One region of the Empedobacter falsenii genome, then DNA from elsewhere that is predicted to be linked to it. Evidence: riboswitches for the same ligand, from Rfam matches in the RefSeq annotation. Region 1 holds a riboswitch; the other holds the start of a gene.
What was found. A riboswitch is a leader RNA that binds a small molecule or an ion and turns the genes downstream of it on or off. The one in region 1 is predicted to bind S-adenosylmethionine.
Positions count from the first base shown of each region.

Region 2: it holds a riboswitch for S-adenosylmethionine, as region 1 does, so the genes downstream of both, FH779_RS11055 (hypothetical protein) here and FH779_RS15755 (TonB-dependent receptor plug domain-containing protein) in region 1, are expected to answer to the same signal.

Region 1 is NZ_CP040908.1:3,374,882-3,382,203, forward strand. Features, by position in the region: gene FH779_RS15755 (TonB-dependent receptor plug domain-containing protein) at 1-1,039, opposite strand, end outside; SAM riboswitch class I at 1,093-1,196, opposite strand; gene FH779_RS15760 (aminotransferase class IV) at 1,255-1,854, opposite strand; gene FH779_RS15765 (aminodeoxychorismate synthase component I) at 1,838-2,797, opposite strand; gene FH779_RS15770 (hypothetical protein) at 2,813-3,574, opposite strand; gene FH779_RS15775 (nitroreductase family protein) at 3,647-4,219, shown strand; gene FH779_RS15780 (alpha/beta hydrolase) at 4,340-5,164, shown strand; gene FH779_RS15785 (GNAT family N-acetyltransferase) at 5,216-5,713, opposite strand; gene FH779_RS15790 (DinB family protein) at 5,746-6,207, opposite strand; gene FH779_RS15795 (Mrp/NBP35 family ATP-binding protein) at 6,342-7,322, shown strand, end outside.
Region 2 is NZ_CP040908.1:2,376,707-2,384,028, reverse strand. Features, by position in the region: gene FH779_RS11060 (helix-turn-helix domain-containing protein) at 1-931, shown strand, start outside; gene FH779_RS11055 (hypothetical protein) at 984-1,235, opposite strand; SAM-I-IV-variant riboswitch at 1,279-1,378, opposite strand; gene FH779_RS11050 (ABC-F family ATP-binding cassette domain-containing protein) at 1,447-3,336, opposite strand; gene FH779_RS11045 (ABC transporter permease) at 3,371-4,552, opposite strand; gene FH779_RS11040 (HlyD family secretion protein) at 4,559-5,551, opposite strand; gene FH779_RS11035 (TolC family protein) at 5,556-6,938, opposite strand; gene FH779_RS11030 (hypothetical protein) at 7,085-7,322, opposite strand, start outside.

The sequences.
Region 1 (7,322 bases):
CTGTCGAATTTGAATAATCATTTACATTAGATTTTAAGGTAGCTTGAAAACCATTTGGATAAATTTTTAACGCATCTTCAGACAATTCGCTTGGTAATCTTCTAAAACCAAATCCATTTCCTTGACGTAAAGAAACTCCTCCAAATGAATAAAAATCTAATCGATCATTAATCGCCGTTTCAGCATTTACAAAAAATTGTTGATTTTTGATTGCCGCATCTCCAATTTGAAATCTAAAATCTTTTCTCGAAAGTCCTAAAGCAGCAATTTTAGCATCATCCGCAGCTCTTGCTGCATCTGGATCATCTGCAAAATCGTATGCGAAATTATCTCCAAAAATATCTAAATTATGATCTTTTGAACGATTCGTTTTCTTGCGCTCACTTACAACCGCCGAAAAAACAATTGAACCTGATTGTCCTAATTTCGTTCCATAACTTCCGTTAAAATTGTATGTTTCTCCATCATTTCGAGAAGTCTGACCATACGTTAAAGACGCGTCACCACCTGGTTTAGATTTCAAAACAATATTTACAACCCCCGCAATCGCATCAGAACCATATTGCGCAGCTGCACCATCACGTAAAACTTCAATTTTATCAATCGCTGAAATCGGAATTGCGCCTAAATCTGTTCCTACAGAACCATTCCCTACCGTATTTTGGTAATTCACCAACGAAGTTGTGTGACGACGTTTTCCATTAATCAAAACCAAAACCTGATCTGGCCCCATTCCACGCAACGTCACAGGATCGATATGCTCCGTTCCATCGGCAGATGATTGACGAACCGAATTAAAAGAAGGAATAACCACATTCAAAATATCATTCACACTCAATTGAGGAGAAGACGTTTTCAATTTCTCAACATCGATAATATCGACAGGAACTGACGAATTAACCACCGTTCTTTCTGATGTACGACCACCGATTAAAATAACCTCGTTAAGATTTGTTTCCTCCTTTTCAACTTCTTGAGCGAAAAGTGTAGATGCGCAAATAAATGCGAATGAAGCAAGTAAAAATTTGTTTCTTTTCATTTTTAATTTTCATAAAACTTTCAAGAAACCAACAGATAAAAGTGAAATACTTTTACTCATCTTTCCCTCTAATAGGTTGGATTTAGCACCTTAGATTATAAGTCATCTGGTTGCTAAGGTTTCACAGGGCCAATCCCTCCACCTTTCTTGATAAGTTATGCAAAGGTAATGTTAAAAAATGAAAATGCAAATAATACTCTATCAATTTTATAGAGTTATTGAATTAACAATGAAATATCTAACTCTTGACTTTCGTTCAAATTCATCATTGCATTGATTCGTTTGAACGATTTGAAATTAACTAGATCTGAAACCTTTATATTTTTCTGAATGATTTCGCCTGATTGCAACAAAGCTTCTCTCATTGTTCCTTTCAACAAAAAACTTCGTGGCGTGGTCCATTGAGAACCGTCAAAAAAAACAATATTCGAATAAATACAATCGGTAATATAATTTGATTTTATCAACACCAAATCATCTGTTTTTGATTCTTTTAAATATTCATCAAAAAACCAACGATCTAAATATTTGTAGGAATAATCAATTTTATTTTCGATCTCAAAAAGTTGAATACTTTCAATTGATTTGATTTGATACGGTTGAAATTCTACCGTTTGAATTTCTCGATCATAAACAATTCTAACTTTATATTTTTCATCCGTTAAATCTGTTGGAAACTTAATAATTTCGTTCAATAAAATCGGATTGATTTCAGTAAAATTATCATTTCTTGTCCGATCAAATCTCGCTTGATGAAATTCTAAATTTCGAAGTTGTTTATTCACACAACAAATCGATTCAATAAATTGGAACATATACTTTCTGAATTAATTCTTCGTATTCTGCTTTCGCTTTGCTTTTTGCCGTTATTCCTCCTCCACTCTTGAAAAACATTTCACCTTGATTATTTTCAATGAAACGAATCATCACAGCACTATCAAGATTTTCGCCATCAAAAATGCCGAAAACACCTGTATAAAAATTTCGATGATACTTTTCGGCTTCTAAAATAATTTCGACGGTTTTCTTTTTGGGCGCACCACAAATAGAACCAGCAGGTATAAGTTGATCGAAAATCGTTCCTAAGTTTTGGTAATAATCATCGTTCAAATCACCTTTTATCTCAGAGCTTACTTGCAAAAGTGTTGCATCATTTGTCTTCACCTCATCGATATATCGATAATTTGTCACCTCAACATTTTCTGAAACAAGACTCAAATCATTTCTAATTAAATCGACAATTGTAGCATGTTCGGCAGCTTCTTTTTCATCATTTAAAATGAGTTGTTTTGCATTTGGAATCGAAGCATCAATAGTTCCTTTCATTGGATTTGAAAAGATTTTTTGATCTTCAATTTTCACAAAACGTTCGGGAGAAAAACAAACAAATTCGTCTTTATATTTCAATTTATATTTTGCTTCAGAAAACTGAAAAATTTCGTCTAAAGTCAAATTCGTTTCGATTTTTGTTGGAAGAGTTAAATTCGTTAAATATGAATTTCCAAACAAAAGATTATCGTGAACATAATTGAATTTTGGCAAATATTCGTCAAAGGAAATCGGGAATTTATTGAATTTAAAATCTTTCTGAAAAGATTCTTTTTTTGGCGAATCTATTTCAAATTTTATCTCATCAGGTAATTCATTTAACGGAATTACTTCTCCATTTTCTTTCAAAAAATCGATCATAAAAAAAAAGGGAACTTTTGCAGCTCCCAATTCATTCATTTTCGTAAAAATCGAATGCTTTGCTAACATTCGATAAAATTAATATTATTCTTGATTTGTACCAAGTAGATCAATTTCTGATTTTTCATCATCCGTCAAAATCATATCTTTTAACATAAAATACACCATAATATAAGCAAATGGATACGTTGCAAGAGCACCTACATAACAAGCAATAGCACCAATTGAAGCAACCAGACTAACCACAATCGCCATTAAAACCATCCACCAAAAATTCTTTTTTACGATTGCATAAGAAGTTTTCATTGCGTCGATAGCATTCATATTTCCGTAGTGAATAAGATACGGAGCCAGATAAATACACGCTTGTAAGAACATTAAAAATACCATCGCCACGAAGATGTATAACATCCCAAAAAGTGATGAACCAATCATCAATGCTGGGTTTACATTTTCGGGATCATTAAACATAAGTGGTAAAAAAGAAAAAATAATATAAGGCGACAAAACGACAAGCGAAACTCCCATAACGATAAGTGTTAAAAGGAAATAGCTTCCTATGTTTTTGAAACCTCCAAAAAAGTCACCCAATTCTAACGACATTTTGTTTTCGGCACGTTCTGCACCAATCATAAATCCCATTATAAGTGGATACATCACAAAAAGCAATCCGATTACAGTGAACGAAGTAAACATATAAATAATGGCTGCGACAAGAGCATAAATAACAAATGGTTGCCAATTGTTTTGGAAAAGTTCTAATGATTGATTGAAATATTTCCCGATATCAAATTGAAATTTATTGTTTTTGTAATACTCAATTTTGTTGTAATCTAATGTTTTCATCTTAACGTTGGTTTAATTGAAATTAATGTAAATTTGCTTGATTAGTAGAATAAAATTAATAATTGTTACAACATGAATGCAAACGATTTATTATCAATCATAAAAAATAGACGCTCTATATTTCCTCCGCAATACAATCAAGAAGAAATTACGCGCGAAGAATTGAATCAAATTTTTGAGGCAGCAAATTGGGCGCCATCTCATAAAAAAACAGAACCTTGGCGTTTTGTTGTTTTAGAAGGACCTGCAAAAGACCGTTTCCGCGAATACGTAAAGCGTGTTTATGTGCAAGGAACGCCAACAGATCAATTGAGCGACAGAAAAATAAATGCATTAATTGAGAAATGTGATAAGTCGAATAAAATTGTATTAATCAATTTTATCAACACAGAAAAAAATCCTGAATGGGAAGAATTAGCTGCTACTTCTATGGCTGTTCAAAATATGTGGTTAATGGCAAGCGCTTTAAATATTGGTGCATATTGGTCTTCTCCAGCAAATATTATCGCCAATGTTGATGAATTTACAACTATGGAAGAAGGCGAAAAATGTGTTGGAGTTTTCTATATGGGAAAAATTGAAGGAGATTCTCCAGAAGCTGTTCGTCAACCAATCGAAGATAAAGTGAGATTTTTAGAGTATTAAAAACTCTTTAGAAAATAATTTGAGAAAGACTGCTAATTTTTTAGTGGTCTTTTTTATTAAATAGAAAATCAACTCTTTATGATTTTTGTATATTTGATAAAACACTTTAATATGAAATATATGAAATCGATTTTTAACTATTTATTAGTTGTAATCTCTATTAGTTTTTTGACATCTTGCAAAAACTCTAATCCAGTTGTTTACGACGACCCTATTCCAAAACATGAAACATTTACAATTGATTCTAAAATTCTGAATGAAAAGCGAATTATTAATGTTTGGGTTCCAAAAGAATATTCGACTTCTCAGGATTCATTATTCGTTTTGTATATGCCAGATGGCGGAACAAAAGAGGATTTTCCGCATATTGCAAACACATTGGACAGTTTGATTATTTCGAAAAAAATAAAACCAGTTATTTTGGTTGGAATAGAAAATATACAACGTCGCAAAGATTTGAGTCCGCCAACCGAAAACGAAGAAGATAAAAAAATAGCCGATATTGTGGGTGGTTCGAATGAATTTAGAAGTTTTATCAAGGATGAATTATTTCCTGAAATCACGAAAAAGTATCGCACTCAATCCCAAAAAGGAATTATTGGCGAATCGTTGGCTGGATTATTTATCATGGAAACTTTTCTGAAACAACCCGAAATGTTTGATTATTATATTGCAATTGATCCTTCACTTTGGTGGAACGATCATAAAATGTTATTGAATGCAAAAAATGATTTAGCTAAATTTCCTTCTACTCAAAAAAAGTTATGGTTTGCAGGATCTGGAGCAAGTGATATTTTGCCTTATACAGATGATTTGAAGAATATTTTAACGCAAGAAAAACTTCCAAATCTACAATGGAATTATTCTCCAGAACCGAAAGAAGAACATGTTACAATTTACAGAGCAACTAAAGAAAAAGCACTGATTTGGAGTATTGGTAAATAAAATTTATCTAATAAACCAAAAAACCTCACTTCAAATGAAGTGAGGTTTTTTTTATGCGATTCGTTTACCTAAAATAGTTAAACTTCTTTCTATTCCGTCTAAAGTTGCAATATTGGGATAATTTCCCCAATCTTCGAAACAAAAATGTTTGAATAATTTCAAGCTCGGTTCGTTATGCGAAAAAATAAAACCTAAAATCGTTTTGATTCCAAATTCTGGCGCTTTCGTAATGCTATATTCCAACACTTGTTTTCCTAAACCTTTTCCACGTTGCGTAGCATCTAAATAAATGCTAATTTCTACAGTTGCATCATAAGCTGGTCTTCCATAAAAAGATTGAAAACTTACCCAACCTACAATGTCTTTCGATTCATTTTCTACAACCCAAAGTGGTCTTTTTTCAGGTGAATGTTCTTCGAACCATTTTACTTTACTTTCAACTGAAACTTGTTCTGTATCGGCAGTCACTAATCGCGAAGCTATTGTCGAATTATAAATTTCTGTTATTTTTTCTAAATCTCTTCGTTTAGCATCTCTATATGTTAACATCTAAATTTTTAAATTTTATTCTGCGTTTGATTTTAAAAAGGAATATTCTTTTTCATCGCCATCATATAGCCCAAATGCATTGCTTCGTGAATATTGTTGTACAAAATTGCATCTTCAATCGATTCTAACGTCATACCAAAACTTGTTTTATATGATCGATAATACGATAGTTTTTCCGAACGATAATCCTTGAACATCTGCATTGGTGTACTTTCCAACATTTCCTTCAATTCTGTCACATCCTCTTCTGTTACTTCCGTATTTCCAATTGTTCCTTTTTTATACTTCTGGATAAACTGAATATCGACCAACATCCTATTATCGGTTAAATAATAATGGATCAATTGCTGTGTTGCCAAAACATGAGCAGCATTCCAAAACAAATTGTTTTTATAGCCAACAGGTATATAAAGTAGTTGTTTCAGAGAGTGTTGTTCAAGCTCATCAATAATCTGTTTTCTTATATTCGTCAGATAAATAATATGCTCTTCCATAGTCAGATTTAAAGTTTAAATATACATCAAATTAAGTCTATTTATCAAATTATAAAGCAAAACAATTAAAATCACGTTTTTAGATTATTTAAAGTCTTTGATTCTTCGTAATTTTGTCTCATTAAATTTAAAAGATGGCTTACACAAGAGATCAAATATATCAAGTATTAGAAGAATTGGGTATTCGCAATTGGATGCGTAACGCTCAAGTGATGGGAAATGATATTATTTTGGATATTGTTTCTCCTTCGCCTGCAATGCACGAACGCAAGCGTTTGGAAATTGCGTTGAAAAATGCATTTAAAGAAAATTTACCTGAGTCAAATCTTAAACTTAACATTTCTGTTGAAGTTGAAGAAAAAAATCCGAACGAAATCAAAGGTTCAGAATTGCCAGGTGTTAAAAATATTATCGCTGTAGCATCAGGAAAAGGTGGTGTTGGTAAATCTACTGTTTCATCAAACTTAGCAATTAGTTTAGCAAACATGGGATTCAAAGTTGGTTTATTAGATGCTGATATCTACGGACCTTCTATGCCAATTATGTTCGATTGTCAAGATGCTCGTCCATATTCTGTAGAAGTTAATGGAAAAACGAAAATAAAACCAGTAGAAGCTTACGGAATCAAGTTATTATCAATTGGTTTCTTTGCTGATACAGATCAAGCAATTGTTTGGAGAGGACCGATGGCTGCAAAAGCATTAAATCAAATGATTCGTGATGCACATTGGGGAGAATTAGATTTCTTATTAATCGATTTACCTCCAGGAACAGGTGATATTCATTTATCTATCGTTCAACAAGTTCCAATTACAGGAGCAGTTGTGGTTTCTACACCTCAAAATATTGCATTAGCAGATGCGAAAAAAGGAGTTGGAATGTTCCAAATGGAAGCGATTAATGTTCCAGTTTTAGGAATTGTAGAAAATATGGCGTATTTTACACCAGAAGAATTACCTAACAACAAATATTATATCTTTGGACAAAATGGTGCAAAGAACTTAGCAGAACAAATTGGTGTTCCTTTCTTAGGCGAAATTCCAATTGTACAATCTATTCGCGAAGCTGCTGACGTTGGTCGTCCAGCTGCAATGCAAGAAGATACTGTTGTAGCT
Region 2 (7,322 bases), 1.0 Mb from region 1:
ATATAATTATACCATTCTTTATGAAGATTTCACTTCTTTAGGAGGGAAGGATTTAGCGAAATTGCGTTCTATTTTTATCAAAGAGAAAAAACTTTTGTATATCAATATCAATTCTGACAATGATCAAAAACGATTTATTTTAGCGAAAGAATTAGGCTATAATTACCTTGATTTGAAGGAACGTTTGTATACATTTTCGTGGGCAAGTTTCGATAATTTTGATCAATTGTTAAACAATTTTTATGCATCTTATTTTGCTGGAGCGTTGTTGTTACCAGAAGAAAAATTGTTGAAGGATATGCAGAATTTGTTTGCTATAGAGCATCATGATTTGTCTAAATTTCAAGAAATTCTTGGAAAATATACCGAATCTCCTGAGACGGTTTATCAACGAATGACAAATTTGTTACCCAAACATTTTAATATTCGTGATTTGTTTTTCTTGCGTTTGTCAGCAAAAGTTGGCTCAAATTCATATAAATTAACGAAAGAACTTCACCTTAATCAACAACAGTCGCCACAAGCAAATGAAACGGATGAGCATTATTGTCGTCGTTGGGTTTCGTTAAATGTTTTGAAAGAATTGGAAAAGCATCAAGATGATCATCATGAGATTTCTGCACAAATTTCTTTGTATCCGTTCAATAATAATCAAAAATATTATGTAATTTCTTCAGCAACGAAAGATCCATTCAATCCAAATTATTTAAGAAGCGTAACGATAGGTGTGTTGTACAAATCAGCACAACGTAAAATTAAATTTATGAATGACCCATCAATTCCTGTAAAAGAAGTTGCGGTTACATGCGAAAATTGCGGGATGAAAGATTGTGCAGAACGTGTTGCAGAACCAATTCGTTTTGAAAAAGATATCCGAAATAAGCGATTAAATGTTACGATTAATGATTTTATAAAAGAGCAGAGTAAGTAATATTGTCTACCATAAAATATAAAGGAAAACTTGAAACAAGTTTTCCTTTTTTTTATGTTTGATCTAAATATTCTAATCTATTTTCAATTAATACTACATAATGTTGAAGCGAAAATGTGTTTCCTCTTTCTATGGTTGCGCAATCAAAATTACGGTATTGTAATTCGTCAAATAATGTTTTGACATAACATCTTCTGGCAGAATTCCAGGAACTATTTCCTACATTTTGATTAAAGCGATCGACTAATTCGTTGTCAGTTAATTCACGGAATAATACGACAAATTCATTTTTTAGATTTTCCATTGTTTTAATTTTTTAATGATAAAAACAACAGGATAGAGTAGAGAATAACCTTTTATTTTGGCGTTTGCCCTCATTCTATACCACCGTAGCGCGGTTTTGGCTCGGTTGGTGTTCTGATTTTTCAGAAACTCCTGATGATTGATAGAATAAATGTACAAATAAATTTTTAAAACAAAAAAAGGAACTCAAAAAAAGTTCCTTTTCAATATTTTTATTCGCTTAATTCTAACCAACGAAATTCTTTTTCTTCTAATTCGTCTACAATTTTTTGTAGTTCATCTCCAATAGTTGCGATTTTGTCATAACCTAAATTTGGGTCGGAAAGTAAATTCGTTAATTCTTCTTTTTTGGCTTCAAGAATTGGTAAAGATTTATTGATTTCTTCTAATTCTCGTTGTTCTTTAAACGATAATTTTTTTGGTTTTGTCTCTGCATTTTTCTCTTTCGATTCAACTTTTTCCTGAATAACGATTTCTTTTTCAACCTTTTTATCTTCAGTTATGGGCTTGTTTTTATTCTCGATGTGATATTCTGTATATGTTCCCATATAACGAGAAATTTTTCCTTCGCCTTCAAAAATCATTAATTCATCGACCACTTTATCCATAAAATATCTATCGTGGGAAACAACTAATAAACAACCTTGATATTCTTCTAAGAAACTTTCAAGAACCGTTAAAGTAGGTAAATCTAAATCGTTTGTTGGCTCATCAAGAATCAAAAAGTTAGGATTTTTATACAAAATTGCCAATAATTGCAGACGTTTTTTCTCTCCACCACTCAACTTTGAGATAAAAGTATGTTGTTGTTCTGGCGTAAATAAAAACATTTCTAAGAACTGTTCTGCACGCATTTCTTTTCCATTAGAAAGAGGGAAAAAATCTGCAATATCTTTCACAAACTCAATGACACGTTCGTCGCCTTTAAATTCTATCCCATCTTGTTTAAAATGTCCAATATTTAAGGTTTCTCCACGTTCAATTGTTCCAGAATCCATCGTTTCGATTCCTTCTAACATTTTCAAGAAAGTGGTTTTTCCAACACCATTTTTTCCGACTAAACCAATTTTTCCACCACGAGCGAAAATATAAGAGAAATCATCTAAAATTTTCTTTTGACCAAATGCTTTCGAGACATGTTCCATCTCAATGATTTTTTGACCCAAACGCGTCATCACCATCTCTAATTTTACTTGTTGATCGACAATTTTATGTTTAGCCACTTTTTCAGTATCATAAAACGCATCAATACGAGATTTAGACTTTGTTGTACGTGCTTGCGGTTGACGACGCATCCATTCAATCTCTTTACGATAAAGGTTTTTCGCTTTGTCAATTGTCGCATTTTGATTTTCGATACGCAATGCTTTATTCGTGATATAAGTTTCGTAATTTCCCGAATGTACATACAATGTTTTGTCCTCCATTTCGAGAATTTTGGTACAAATTGCATCTAAGAAATAACGATCGTGCGTAACCAAAATCAATGTTTTGTTTTCTTTGTTCAAGAAATATTCAAGCCATTCTACCATTTCAATATCCAAATGGTTGGTAGGCTCATCTAAAATCAAAAGAACATATCCAGTTTCGAAACTTAAATCAATCAAAAATTTTGCTAAAGAAATACGTTTGCGCTGACCACCAGAAAGTTTTCCAATTTTTTGATCCAAGAAATCAATTTTCAATTTTGATAAAATTTCCTTGATTGTTGGTTCAACTTTCCATGCATCTAAAACATCCATTTTTCCCATTAAATCAATTAAATCAGGATTTGTTGGATCATTTTCGATCATGTTTTCATATTGTCGAACAATATCTAAAACTTCATTCGAATGATTGAAAATATATTCTTCACTTTTTAAATTTTCGTCAAAATCATCACTTTGATCTAACATTAAGATTTTAACACCTTTATTTGGACGAACTTCGCCAGAATCAGCCGTTTCTAATCCAGCTAAAATTTTAAGTAAAGTAGATTTTCCACTTCCGTTTTTTGCTACGAATGCGATTTGGTCTCCTTCATTTACATGAAAATTTACATTTTCAAATAAAGTTCGGATTCCATATGATTTGGTTAGATTTTCAACTGTAAGAAAATTCATGGTTTATTATCTGTTTTGTAAGTTAAAAAAGATGCTAAATCTTTTCTGTTTCGATTTGTTTCATCGATTGTTTAGCTTTTCTTATTTTAACGATTAGAATGGCCAAAGATAAGACAAAGCAAATACTTCCTATTACAATTAGATTATTTAAATGTGGTTGAATTAACGCAGGATCGCCTTTTTCGATGAAAAGTATTCGGAATATTTTCAAATAATGTGTTAATGGAATGCAATCTGCAATTGCTTGAATCCATTTTGGCATTTGACTTAAAGGCCATGTAAATCCACTTAAAATGAAACTTGGTGTTGCAACAACCATCAAAACTTCGGTTGCTTTTAGTTGGCTTGGAAGAAGAATACTGACTAAAAAACCCAAAAAACAAACGGCTAAAATAAATGCAAGAGAAGACGTAAAGAATGGCCAAAATTCGGTTTCTAATTTCATGTCATAAAACATTCCGAACCAATAATACAGCATATATATAAATACTGACATAAATAAATAAGGAAAAGTTTTGACGAATAAAATGGTAAATGGATTGGATGATTTTGAGATCAATTCATTAAATGTCCTATTCTCAAATTCTGAAGCAAATGAAAGTGCTAAACCTAATAATAAAACCTGTTGTAATACGGTTAATAAAACACCTGGAAGCATAAAATATAAGTAGTTTCCACTTCTGATATTTTGGCGAATCATCGTTGATTTGAATGGTTCGTAGCTTTGTGTAGCAATATATTCAGGAACGCCTTGTTTTCTAGCTGTTTCTATTGAAATTCCGGCTTTCATTGTTGTTAGAACTGTCGTAATTGCGATTGCTGCTGTATTAGAAGTTAACGTGTTTGAAGCATCTACAAAATAAGCGATTTCGGGTAATTTTTTTTGCTGTACATCAGATTGAAAGTTTCGAGGAATAACAACCACAACTTCAGCTCCGATTGCTAAAGCTTTATTCTTAGAATCAAATGTTGAAGGTAAAACTTCAGCAACTTTCACCGATTCATTTTCATCTAACATCTGAATAATTTTCTGACTTGTCGTCGTATGATCTTCGTCAACAACAATAATTGGTAAATCGGTTACATTCCCTTTTTTATAAACATTTCCGATTAGAACACCATACATAATAGGTGCTCCCAAGAATAAAATTGGTAAAACAGGATTCTTGAAGAAAAGTTTGAATTCTCGTATAATTAAATGAAAAATCGTTTTCATCAGAATTTATTTAGCATTAAGATCTAAAACTACATTTGCTTTTGTCAATAGTTGAGCAGCTTGTTTATAGTCAACAGGAACAACTTTTACTTCATATTGGGATTGTTGTTGATCGATATCAGGATAGGCAGTTGAAATATTTGCATATGAATTAAGAACTTTTATCGAAACAATTTTACCTTTCAAAACCATATTATTTTTATAAGGAACTTTTAAATTGACGATTTGATTTTTTTGCAATTGTCCGATTTTATTCTCAGGAATTGTAAATCTAAAAAATGTAGTTTCTTCCAAAATCCCATTTGCAATAGAATATCCAGCCAAAGCTAATTCTCCAACTTTCAGATTAATTGTTTCAACCGTCATGTCTTGTGGTGCTTTGATGTGTCTTTCCGCCTCAGCAACATCAACTTCTTGCAAAGCTCCCAAAGCACGCTCTTTTTGTCCCAAAGCCATTTGTTGTTGTTCTACACGCGCTCCATTTTCGGCATCAGCTAATTCCGCTTTTGCAGCTAAATATTGATTTTTAGCACCTTGATATTTAGCATAAACTTCATCATAACTTTGTTGTGGGACAAGACTATCTCGAAGCATATTTTTTAGTCTATGATTTGATTTTTCTGCATAATCTAATTGCTCTTTCAAGCCAGCAACTTTTGCACGCAATTGTTTCAATTGATTATCTGTAGCACCTTTTTTAGCCATTTCGTATTGAGCTTCGGCAGAATTTACAGCACCTTTTGCTTGACTTTTCTTCGCATCAACTTCTGGTAATTGTAAGATAAAAAGCGTTTGTCCTTTTTTTACTTCATCACCTTCGTGAACTAATATTTGATCTATTTTTCCTGGAATTTTTGTTACAACGCTAATTTGATCGCGCTCAATTTTACCTTGAAAAATAGTTTGCTCTTCTTTTTTATTTTCCTTGTCAGATGATTTACAATTTGTAAAAAGTATTAATCCGCTTAAAGCAAAAATATAGTATAGTGTATTTTTCATGATTTTAATTTGATAATTGATTAAATAATTCTCCAGAAGTTTGAAGTAATTCGTAGGTTTTAGAGCGTTGATCCAAGATTTGAGCATAATAACCTAAATTGGCTTTGTAATAATCATTTTCGGCAGCCAAACGTTCGGTTACATCTATTAATCCTTCTTGAAATCGTCTTGAAGCGATTTCTAAATTATTTGTTGCAATGGTATTTTGTTGATTATTTACTTTCAATTTTTCAGTAGAAGTTTCGTAATCAATTTTGTTTTTACTTAACAATAAATTCAATTTTTCTTGCGAATCTTTCAACTTGTTTTCATTTATTAAAATGTCTGTTTTCGCTTGCGCTAATTTATTCTTGTGTTGTCTGCCATCAAACAATTCCCACTTTGCGCCAACTCCAATCAAAATATTAGGAAACATCGAAAATTGGTTCATTTTCAAATTAACATCACCCAAAAAATCAACATCTTTTAGCTTAAAACGACTTCCAAAAATTGACGTATAATTGGTGTTCGCGAATGCAAAAACTTGTGGTAAATGCGATCCTTTTTCTTTTTGATATAAAAATTCGTAAGCTTTTACAGAGTGTTCAAGTGCTTTTAACTCTTTTTTATTTTCTAAAGTATAACTTGAAGCAAGAATGTCAATTGGCGCTAGTTCGTATTGAATTTGTTGAAGATCTTGTTCAGACAGATGCGTCAAGGTTTCTAATTTTTTGTACAGTAATTGTCGATTACCATTCAGTTCTACTTGTCGAGCTTCTAACTCTAACATTGCTAATTTTATTTTTTCACGATCGTATGGAATAGCTAAACCATTTTGAATTGCCTTTTGAACTTTAAGATGCTCTTTATCCAAGCGTTTTGCAGAATTTGAAATTAATTCTTCTACTTTGACCAATAACATCAATTGATCATAGGTTTGTAAGATATCTTTGGTTATAGTTTCTTTTTCAGCTTCTTTCAAATAATCTAAAGCAGTACTTTTTTCCTGAATAGCATTCAAAGCATTTGGAATTTGTAATCCCGAAAATATAATTTGAGTAGCGTTAATTCCGACAGTAAATAATCCTGCTGAGGTATTGAATTTTTGATTACCCGAAAACAATTCTGCGGACAAAATATCGATTGATTTGGTTGGAATATCGATGATTCCGTTCGAGTTTAGATAACCACCCAGTGCAATTGCAGATAAATTTGGTTGTCGTTTACCTTTTACTTCGTCATATTGGTAATTGTTTTTTTCGACTTCCAGTTGTTTATTTTTTAATTCATAACTTGACTCAATCGCTTTTTCAACAGGCAATCGAAGTTGCGGGTCAATCAATTGTTGTGCAAATCCAGAAATAGAAGTCAATAATGGAATAAAAGATAAATATCGTATAATAGACATCTTATAATTTTAGCATAAAATTAACAAAAAATATACCATGAATAAAAGTCAATATTAGAATATCATTAAAAATAAAAATCCTGAAACTTTTTAAGGGTTCAGGACTTCCAAAAGTTGCCAAAAAAATGGCGCATAGTTCAATGTATTTAATATTTATTATCAATAATATCCAACGTTTCGTTTAATGACTCTTTCATCATTTTCTCTAAATAATCCGTCGTACTTTTATTGATTGTTTCGTCTATATACTTAGTTCCACCAATTGTTTCGCTATATTTTAAAGCATTATTTTTAAGGTCTAGAATATTAATGTAGACATATGTTTTGGCGATGTATTTCTGTTTGTTGGCAGGATCATAATCAAGACCCGATTTTACATTAATC